DNA from 2 places in the Oceanobacillus alkalisoli genome. Region 2 is predicted to be linked to the other one. Evidence: riboswitches for the same ligand, from Rfam matches in the RefSeq annotation. Region 2 holds a riboswitch; the other holds the start of a gene.
What was found. Region 2 has a riboswitch for thiamine pyrophosphate ahead of thiM (hydroxyethylthiazole kinase). Riboswitches for the same ligand answer to the same signal wherever they lie in the genome.

Region 1: another riboswitch for thiamine pyrophosphate. It lies ahead of thiW (energy coupling factor transporter S component ThiW); the one in region 2 lies ahead of thiM (hydroxyethylthiazole kinase).

Annotation. Positions count from the first base shown of each region.
Region 1 is NZ_JAKNRA010000019.1:21,370-26,638, forward strand. It holds gene L3V42_RS16550 (ABC transporter ATP-binding protein) at 1-96, shown strand, start outside; gene L3V42_RS16555 (ABC transporter ATP-binding protein) at 77-1,087, shown strand; gene thiE (thiamine phosphate synthase) at 1,165-1,788, opposite strand; gene thiD (bifunctional hydroxymethylpyrimidine kinase/phosphomethylpyrimidine kinase) at 1,791-2,615, opposite strand; gene thiW (energy coupling factor transporter S component ThiW) at 2,659-3,144, opposite strand; TPP riboswitch at 3,234-3,339, opposite strand; gene L3V42_RS16575 (Ger(x)C family spore germination protein) at 3,482-4,630, opposite strand; gene L3V42_RS16580 (GerAB/ArcD/ProY family transporter) at 4,631-5,269, opposite strand, start outside.
Region 2 is NZ_JAKNRA010000003.1:22,440-27,708, reverse strand. It holds gene L3V42_RS06100 (DUF4367 domain-containing protein) at 1-682, shown strand, start outside; gene L3V42_RS06095 (hypothetical protein) at 1,430-1,612, shown strand; gene L3V42_RS06090 (hypothetical protein) at 2,010-2,366, shown strand; TPP riboswitch at 2,450-2,551, shown strand; gene thiM (hydroxyethylthiazole kinase) at 2,652-3,431, shown strand; gene L3V42_RS06080 (cysteine hydrolase family protein) at 3,433-4,047, shown strand; gene L3V42_RS06075 (Lin0512 family protein) at 4,048-4,407, shown strand; gene larE (ATP-dependent sacrificial sulfur transferase LarE) at 4,627-5,269, shown strand, end outside.

The sequences.
Region 1 (5,269 bases), on a different contig from region 2:
AAAGAAGACGGCTCTGAAGTACGTTGCTGGATTTACAGTGACCGCTGGGACGGAGATCCGGAGGTGAGTGTAAGAAATGAAGAAAGAACTACTTAAGGTAAATAATTTAAAACAGTATTTCCCTGTAAAAGGTGGTTTCCTTGGAAGAACGGTAAACCATGTAAAAGCAGTTGATGATATAACCTTCGAAATTTATGAAGGGGAGACATTAAGTGTCGTTGGAGAATCCGGTTGTGGAAAGTCTACAACTGGAAGGGCGATTTTACGTTTGGAAGAACCAACAGATGGTGAAATCCATTTTGAAGGAGAAGATCTTCTAGCATTAAATAAGCGTGAAATGAGAGAAAAACGTAAGGACCTGCAAGTTATTTTCCAAGATCCATACGCATCTCTAAACCCAAGACAAACAGTTGGTCAAATTTTAATGGAAGCTATGCAGATCCAGAAAGTTGTTCCAAGAAGTGAACAACGAAAACGCGCCATCGAATTAATCGAAACGGTCGGACTTAATAAGGAACAGATTGACCGTTACCCCCACGAATTCTCTGGCGGCCAGCGGCAGCGAGTTGGAATTGCCCGAGCATTATCCGTCGATCCGAAGCTAATTATTGCGGATGAAGCGGTATCTGCTCTAGACGTATCAATCCAAGCGCAAGTCCTGAACTTATTGCGAAGATTGCAGCGAGAATTCAATCTAACTTATCTGTTCATCGCTCACGACCTAGGAGTGGTTCGTCATATATCAGACCGAATTATCGTGATGTATTTAGGGAAAATTGTGGAAATTGCGGATAAGAAATCTTTATTTGAAAATCCGCAGCACCCATATACAAAAGCATTATTATCGGCAATTCCGATTCCAGATCCAGAGAAAAAGAAAGAACGTATCGTATTAAAAGGCGACGTGCCTTCACCAATCGATCCGCCACAAGGTTGCCGGTTCCATACGAGATGTCCATTTGCTACGGAAATTTGCCGTACGAAAGTTCCGGAGCTTAGAAATCTCGATCATATGAAAGAAGGTCACCGCGCAGCTTGTCACCATATTGAGAAGATACATTCAGGTGAAATGGCAGTGCAAAGTTAGATGAAAAATCAGGGATTCCATTATTATTAGGATCCCTGATTTTTTATCTCATTTTTAGAAAATGAGTGAGAAGAACATTATAATTTATTCACAGCTTCTTTAATATTTTCCGCTTTCGTTACAGCGGATATAAAAGAAACGCCATCAGCTCCAGCTTCTAATACTCTCTTCGCATTTGTTGTGTCAATCCCACCGATTCCTACTACCGGAAACTTAGGGAATTTTTTACGTAAGAAGCGAATCCAATCCAAGTCGACAGTGGACTTCGCATCCACTTTCGTTGTAGTAGGGAACACCGGGCCAGCACCTATATAATTAACATATTCTAGCGGACTATTATTTAATTCATTCTGATTGGAAACGGATAGTCCGATGATTTTCTCAGGAAACATCTCACGTAATTCTTTCACCGATTGATCATCTTGCCCTACATGTATCCCGTCTGCATCTAATTTATCCACTAGTGCGACATCATCATTAACAATAAAGGGGATTTGATTCACTCTACAAACTGTCCGCAATTCTTCTCCTAACTTCAATTTGCTATCTCCTGAAAGGGAGCCTGGTCCCTTTTCCCGAAATTGAAAAATCGTGATTCCAGCTTGCACCGCTTGCTCTAGAACAGTAACAGGATTTCCTTCAACATTTTGACTTCCCATAATGAAATATTTTCTTAATCGTGATGGATTAAATGATGACATCGTTATTTCACCTCGTTTGTCGTTAAATTACTTGTTTCGATTCGTGGTGCCCAATGATTGGTTGGGCCGCTTCCAGCTCCGAGGTCCAAGGAATATTTAATTGCTAGTGTTACATATTCTTTCGCCTGGTTGACAGCATCATAAAGAGGAAGGCCTTGGCTTAAATAAGCAGTTATTGCTGCTGCATAAGTACAGCCTGTTCCATGCGTGTTTTTTGTATTTATTCTTGGAGCTGAAAAGCGATGAATCTTAGAACCATCATAAAGGAAATCAACCGCATCGCCTTCGCGGTGACCACCTTTAACTAGCGCTGCTTTCGCCCCGAAATTTCGCACTAGCATTTCCGCTGCTTGTTTCATGTCATCATCTGTTTCAATTTTTTCACCTGTTAGATATTCCGTTTCCGGGATATTCGGAGTTACAATCGTTGTAAGCGGAAGCAGATTTTTCCGCAAATAATTACGGGAATTACGCTCAATCAATGTGTCACCGCTTGTAGCAACCATGACCGGATCCATAACATATGGTGCATCCAAATGTTTAATCTTCTTATAAATCAATTCCATCATATCCTGGTTGGCAATCATCCCAGTTTTAAAGGCATGAACGGGCATATCGGAGAGGATGGAGTCCAATTGCTGTTCAATCATATCAAAGGAGACATGAGAAACCGCTTGAACACCTGTCGTATTTTGCGACACGATGGAAGTGATGACCGACATCCCGTAAGTTTTCAATTCCTGGAATGTTTTCAAATCGGCGTGAATTCCAGCACCGCCGCTCGGATCCGTACCCGCTATAGTTAGAGCACATGCAACATTTTTCATTGATTATTCTCCTTTTTCATTTTGTTTTCAAGCAACATAATGCTTAATTTTTGATTATTCCTTTGTTATGAACCTTAGATACAACGAGCAGTCCTAGAATTGCTCCGGATATACTGCTCACAAGGAATGGGGGAATGAAAGCAAATGCACCGGCGGACGAACTCATAAACACATAAGCAAATGGTACTGCAAACAACGCACCGATAACACCGCTGCCAATTCCTTCGCCTAATGCTGCGAGTGGTTTCTTCTTCGTTTTCTTATACAGGAACCCTGCCAGAAAAGCGCCGACCATTGCACCAGGGAAGGCTAATAAAGTTCCAAGCCCGAGCATATTGCGTAATAGACTAATCATGAAGGCAATCACGACTGCTGGACCGGGTCCCAGCGTGACAGCGGCCATGACATTAATGGCATGCTGGACCGGATAAGCACGGGCAATACCAGCAGGAAACCAGATTAATTGTGCGCTGATTGTTCCAATTGTAACAAAAACGGCCATCGTTGTGATGAGACGTGTTTTATTCATACTTTGACCTCCAATCTTGAAGGGGAGAATCAACCAATTAAAAAAGCCAGGTCATGATGAGACCTGGCTTCACAAGAAAATAGTTATGAGAATAAATCTCACTACTTCCCTACGCTGGCACTAACCAGATCAGGTCGATAAGAGTCGGAAAAACACTTTCCTCTCAGCCCAGTTAGGGCACCCCTAGTAGTTTCATAATAATTCGTTCGAATCTAGCATAGCAAAAGTTTTCATAAATGTCACATGTTTTGAAAATGGTTAGCTCGGTTTCAGTGCGTACACTGTAATCAAAAATAGACGGACAGCTAACCCATTAGGGTTTTGCCTGTCCGTTTTATTAATCAATCGCTCCAAAGTTTATAATTGTCACATCAATATCAAATTCCATACTGGCATCTTGGTATTTTTCCATCCATTCCTTGTCCGTTGTTTTACTTCCTTTTCTTGAAGCAATATACCTTCTGCCAAGACCTAATACATCGGAGTTCACCTCTTGAAGCTTTGCGAATAGTTTTTCGTACTCCCTTACAAAATATTTCTCTATATCACGTTCGAATCTCCGAGAAGTATCTTCTGATTTAATATTCATCGGGATCGAGGTTTCTAATAATTCCAGTTTCATCGTAATATCTGCCTTAAACGTTAAGGAACTAGCGTCGACAATTTTTATTTTTCCTTTACCTGTATTAAGCATTAAAGAAAGAAATATCGTATCTTCCATTTCTGTCGCTTCTCCTTGATAAGCAATCTCGTCCAAATAATTTTCAAGAGGTACACCTACATCAAGTGGAGCTCCACCCATACGTTGTCTCAAAAGATTAGCCATAAATGATTCTTTTATGGATATGCTACCAACATACCGGTCTTCTCGAAATACAGCTGCACTAGTCAGTGTGGGTTTACCGTTTACTACATCTATTACTGGAAGAATCGGATCAATACCAACTTGTTGCACTAATCGTGTGAAAAACTCCAAGGTATTCCGCGGCAATGTACCCTTTTTCACTTCTTTTTTCATTAAGTCTTCCAAATACTCCGTCCGATTTAATTTTACACTTTCTTGCTCTACTTCGAGAAGTTCCTTTGCAGTTTGATTCGTTACGGCTAGCTGCATGATGTCAGAAACAGTTGCATCACGAACTAGTGTGTTCAGGAAGGGAAGAATACCTGATTCAGCTGCCTCTTTTCCGTAAAATTCTATACTGATTTTTCCAGGAACTAATGGGTACGGTGATTGTTTTTCAGCTTCAATGCGAGCCTCTTTAATCGTATGCCCCCTCCCAATCAACAGACTTGTCATATCCGGGGCATGCGGATCAAAAATATAGGGAATGATTGTCGTTTCAATCATTCGTTTTTCCCCTTCATCTATCAGGTCCACTCCACGTGTATTGATGATTGCCGACTCCTCGATTTGCCTCGTTTCCAGACAAGCCTGCAGAAGTACGATAAGTATAAAAAACGGTAATAATTTTACTGCTCGCATTTATTTTCCCTCCTTATTTTTCCTTATTTTTTTCTTCAAAATAACGAGTGGCAATAGAAGGAAGGGATAAATATAGACAATTCCATAAGATACCATGCTAACGTTATCAATCAAATGTTGGATTTTAAAATGCTCGTTAAAAAAAGGTATCAATATTAAAATGATACTAGCACTTGCATAAACACTAATTTTCGACGGAAGATTATAAATGCGCTTTGCTATATAGGTGATGCACCACATCAGAATAATAACTCTTGGCATCGCAACCATCATCCATTCCGCAATCGCAACATAATCCAATCGTTCAATGATGGGGGAAGTTTGAATTTTAAATATATTCAATACAGGCCAAATTCTTCTTTCCAATTGAACTGGACTTAAGAATCCGATTGCTATATTTGTTGCAAGAAGGACGACGCAAGTAAAATAGGATAGCCCTAAGAAAACAGGCTTCCCAATCTTTTCCTTATTGGCTACAAAGGGATAGATAAAAAACAAGATTTCAAATCCTGTAAATGTATAAGATGTAGCAGCTGTTCCTCGTAATATATCTGTTACCCCTCGGTCCATCACAGGCAGGAAATTGAGAAAGTCCATTTGTTGTACGGGTTCAATTAATAAAAGAAATAGCCAAGTCGA
Region 2 (5,269 bases):
ACCATATCTTGATGCTACGATGGGAGATTTGGCGATGGATGTTTCGCTGGAAGAGGAGGATTTCTCAGATTTATCCATCAGCAATTTCGAAACAGAAATGAAGGTTGATAAAGAGACGATGCTCGTTCAATCGCAAACGGTGCAAGCCGAGTTCGAAATGGACGGCGAAGCTTATCAAGTAAATGCAGAAGTAACGATGTCGAATATGAACGAGGTTGAGCCGATTGAAATTCCGGAAGAAGTAAAAGAAAGTGCTGTAACAGAAGCGGATTGGGAAGAAGATCTTGGATTTGTCGAGGAAGAAATGTCACTAGAGGAGATTAAGGAAACGGTGGATTATACGATTCCTGATTTGTCATTCGTACCGGATGGTTATGAACTAACGGAATCCTATTACTATTCGGATGATGAGTCTGAGATGGTTTATCTGATTTATGAAGATGAAGATAGGAATGGAGTTGTCTTTAGCATCTATCCTTCACAGGAAGATTATGGGGAAGTATATGAAGATGAGGAGACGGAAACAGTATCCGTGAATGGCAATGAAGCGGTTCTTGAGGTCATTGATGAAGAGTTCATGTACCTTACTTGGGAATATGAAGATGTGTTCCTTGAATTAATCGGGGAAGGAACAGAAATGACGAAGAAATTGCTTCTGCAAATAGCGGAGGGGATTGAATAAGAGTAAATTTGGCCGAATAAAAAAACGACAGGTGAACGGTGGTGACCCCCAAAAGTTAGTTTTTTTACTCTAACTTTTGGGGGGGGCGGGTCCAACATTAGAATGATCCTGTCGTTTTTTGGATTATTAAACATGCTTACATCGCGGTATTTCCGGAATGCGCAGGAACCCAAGAGGCGGGTATTGGCGATACACGGAATATTACAATCAGTATAGGACATATATGTAATCCACCAGTCGCCTTTCAACTCATCTAAACTAAGCTTTTCTTCGTCTTGTGTGATGAATTCAAAATTGGCCATCGGTTCAGCCATGTTTGTATCTATATTTGAGCCACACGCACTAAGTAAGATGCCGAAAGAAATAAGGAGTAGTGTCAGAGAAAGAAACACCTTCTTTATTTTCATATTGATTATTCCTCGTCTCAGTGTATAAGGAAAACTTAAGATAATTTCCAATTTCAATTAAATTTAATGAATTTTATAATACGTATTTCATGCATCACCATCAGCATATGTAGTTGAGTTGGTTCGTTCTCAACTACATATGCTGATGGAAAAGCCGACTTTGGTAATTATGAAATTCATTCAAATTACTATAAAACTTTTGAACTGTCAAAATATCGGAGGTTAAAAGGAATCCGCAGGTTAAGCCATTGTCCAAAGCTGTTCTTCTTTGAAAAGAGTAAAATATTTTCCTTGCTTGAATACATTAAAGAAGGAAAAGTTATTTGGAGGTGTACTCGTCATGTCATTATCACGAGAGGCAAAATCAACAAACTCAGCAAATGAGACAATATCTTTAGAAGAACTTGCCTTTGTTGCTGCTACTCTTTTTTTTATTGGTTCAATTATTTCTTTTTATATTGCTTATAAAAACCTTAAAGACTCCTCTTCAAGCGGCCAATCAATATTGGAACTTGTGCCATAAATTAGAGATAAATCAAGGATACGAGGTCATTCTTTGAATCACAAAGCCTTGATTCTGCCCAATAATCCTCATTTTCTATGTTGTCTGTGCAACCGACCAGAATAACAATAGATAAAAGATAATAAACTGAAGTTTTCTCAAACGCTATTCCCCTCCCTATGCTAACTTACCTTATCCATGTCCTACCACTTACAATTTTTTACGGATCGCCCCTTCAAAACCCGATTAAATTCAATAATTTAACTACGTAGTCACCGGGGAAAAGGATTCATCTCACTATTTCACCCAAAATTCACTCCAAAAATAGGGATTTGCCTAGTGCGGTTTCATCTACTCTGCCATAGGCTGTAGAGAAGGGAAAGGCTAAGTTGAAATTTTCTAGAAAAGGAGCATATACATGCATGAATTTGTAAATAATCCACCAATGTATCATCCGTTACCGCACCATCCGGAAATGCACCGGGTACGTCCGCCTGGTCATGGTCATGGCCCTGGTCCGGGCGGTGGTATTGATCCACTGGCGGCAGGTTTGATTGGAGCTGGGTTAGGATTTTTAGGCGGCGGATTAATTGCTGGTGGACCAGGCTTTGGTTTTGGGCCGGGTCCTGGTTTTGGTCCCGGATTTGGACCAGGTTTCGGACCGGGATTCGGCCCTTGGTTCGGTCCAGGGCCTGGATTTGGCTATGGACCCGGCTTCGGAGCAGGCCCAGGATTCTGGGAGTACGGTCCAGGTTTTGGGCCATATGGATTCTAATAAAAGAAAGGGTTTGGGTGCATGCACCCAAACCCTTTCTTTTATATTGAAAATAAGATAGACTAGTAAGAAATAACAATATACTTTTCCACTAGGGGTGCCTGCAGGCTGAGATAAGACTTTTTCTTAATCCCTTTGAACCTGATCTAGTTCATACTAGCGTAGGAAAGTGGAGTTGGCATGCATACATAAATTGTATCGATAACCACTCCATCTCAGGGGTGGTTTTTTTAAGAACTACCTTGTTATAAATTACTTTTATTCTATAAAAAGGAGGAGTTTTTCATGGATTACATTGGAAGAATTCGAGAAAAGAGTCCATTTATCTATAACATTACGAATGAAGTTGCGACAAATTTTGCGGCAAACGGTCTAATTGCGATTGGTGCATCTCCGGCTATGTCGAACACACCGAAAGAGGCGGAGGAGAATGCGAGTCATGCTGATGCGGTTGTATTAAATCTTGGAACTTTAACCGAGGATCGAGCCGAGGCGATGCTATTAGCAGGGCTTAAAGCGAATGAAAAAGGGACACCGGTCATTCTTGATCCGATCGCAGCAGGTGGAACGAAATTCCGTACGAAAGTGATTAATGAATTACTGGAAAGGGTAAAATTTGCTGCCATCCGGGCGAATGCTGGGGAGATTTCCGTACTTGGCGGAGCGCTTGATATCATGAAAAGCCCTGATTCGACGGTTGAATCGATTGATCCGAAAATTGCTCAAGCAGTCGCAAAAGAATATGACACGGTTGTTATTGCAACTGGGAAAACGGATGTAATTACAGATGGCACGCGCACGACACTTTGTCACAATGGCCATCCGATGCTGCAGAATATTACAGCGAGTGGCTGCTTACTCACTTCCCTCGTTGGACCTTATTTAAGTGTTACGGAAGACCTGTATGAAGCAAGTGTTGAAGTGACTGCCTCATACGGAATAGCGGCGGAACTTGCGATGAAGAAAGCAAAAGGGCCAGGTACATTCATCCCTGCTTTACTGGATCAGCTTTATTTGCTTGATCAAGAGACGGTGAATACGTATAAAAAGTTAGAAGAGATTTAAAATGGATACAACAAACGGTAAAGCAGCTCTTCTATTAGTCGATTTACAAAATGACTTTTGTCACCCGGAAGGTACTGCAGGTAAACGTGGCAAAGATATTCATGCTTTTCATGAACAAATGAAACATATGAAGAATCTGCTAGAAACAGCTAGGAAATTTAAGGTTCCAGTGATCCATGTGATCTCGGAACATAGTGCTTGGACAGAATCACCTTCTGCAATTGAACGATTTGGCAGAACTAACCAGAAACGTAATTTATCTTACTGTGAGCCGGGTAGCTGGGGAGCGGAAATCCACGATGATTTCTCTCCGCTTCCAGGGGAAAAAGTTGTCGTAAAAAATCGATATAGCGCATTTGTCCAGACAAATCTTGAGCTTTTATTACGTTCAAACGGGATTAGACACCTTACGATTATCGGAGCATACACGAATGTGTGTATTGATACAACTGCCCGTGATGCTTTTATGAGAGATTTCTTCGTAACGGTTCCCTCTAATTGTGTCGTCTCGGATAATGAACAATTACATTACGCCGCATTAAAGTTATTGCAAGGAACGTTTGCAAAAGTTGTTCACTCAGTGGAAGTTAAAAAACAATGGAAAGGGGAAAAATAAATGAAAGAAATTATATTTATCGAAGCAGGAATGGGAATTGATCTCCACGGCCAGGACGTAAATGTAGCTGCCGAGCGCGCGATTTTAGATGCCATCCATTACAATTCTATGCCAGGAATAAAGAAGATGCTGCCAAATCAGGACTTGAACAATATGCGGGTGAACGTGAAACTGGCCGTACCAAAAGATGAGGAAAAGCTTAATGAGGAGAAGATTAAAAGTCTGCTTCCTTATGGAACGGTAACGGTAGAAACGGTTGCTGGAGGTATGGCAACAACGAGCGGTATTTTCCTTGAGGACCAAAAGGATGAAAATGATTTAATGTATATTGTGAATGCGGTCGTTGAGGTTGGTTATTAGGGAATGTTCAAAAAGTCCGTGAAAAGGATATTTCGTGAAATGATATTTAGTTTAGTCGATAAATCAAATAAGTATGATGATGGGATAATAAATGGTACAATAATAATATAGCTGGCACTTCTATTCTTTGCAAAAATGTAAGTGCCTCCATAAAGTCTTAACTACAATTAAGTATTATCTTAATGTTACCCTAAAAAATACTAAAATGAGGTGAATCGATTGGTTAAATTGAATGAAAAGAACAAACATCTTGGCGGTATTTTACGTGATATGGGTCGCGTGATGGTTGCTTTCTCAGGCGGTGTGGACAGCGCGGTTGTATTGAAGCGTGCGAAAGAAGAATTGGGAGATCAGGTGCTTGCTGTTGTTGTAGATTCTGAGCTTTTCCGTGATTCGGAGCGTGATGCAGCTGTTGAACTTGCTAAAAGCTTAGGTGTAGAAGTACATGTTACAGAAATGAAAGAGCTTGAACAGCCGGAAATTGTCGCGAACAATCCAGACAGCTGGTACTATAGTAAGAAGCTTCTTTACACACATCTGAACAAGTTTGCAAAAGAAATGGATTACCCATATGTACTCGATGGCATGATCAAGGATGATGAGGCAGACTTCCGTCCAGGTCTGAAAGCGAGAACGGAAGAAGGTATCCGCAGTGTATTGCAGGAAGCAGATTTTTATAAAACGGATGTACGTGCATTGGCGAAGGAACTGGATCTTCCGGTTTGGAACAAGGTAGCGTCATGCAGCCTAGCTTCTCGTATTCCATACGGTACAGCATTGAATGCGGAAATCATCAATCGGGTGAATAAGGCAGAACTTTATCTGCAATCTCTCGGATTCGACAAAGTGCGAGTTCGTTATC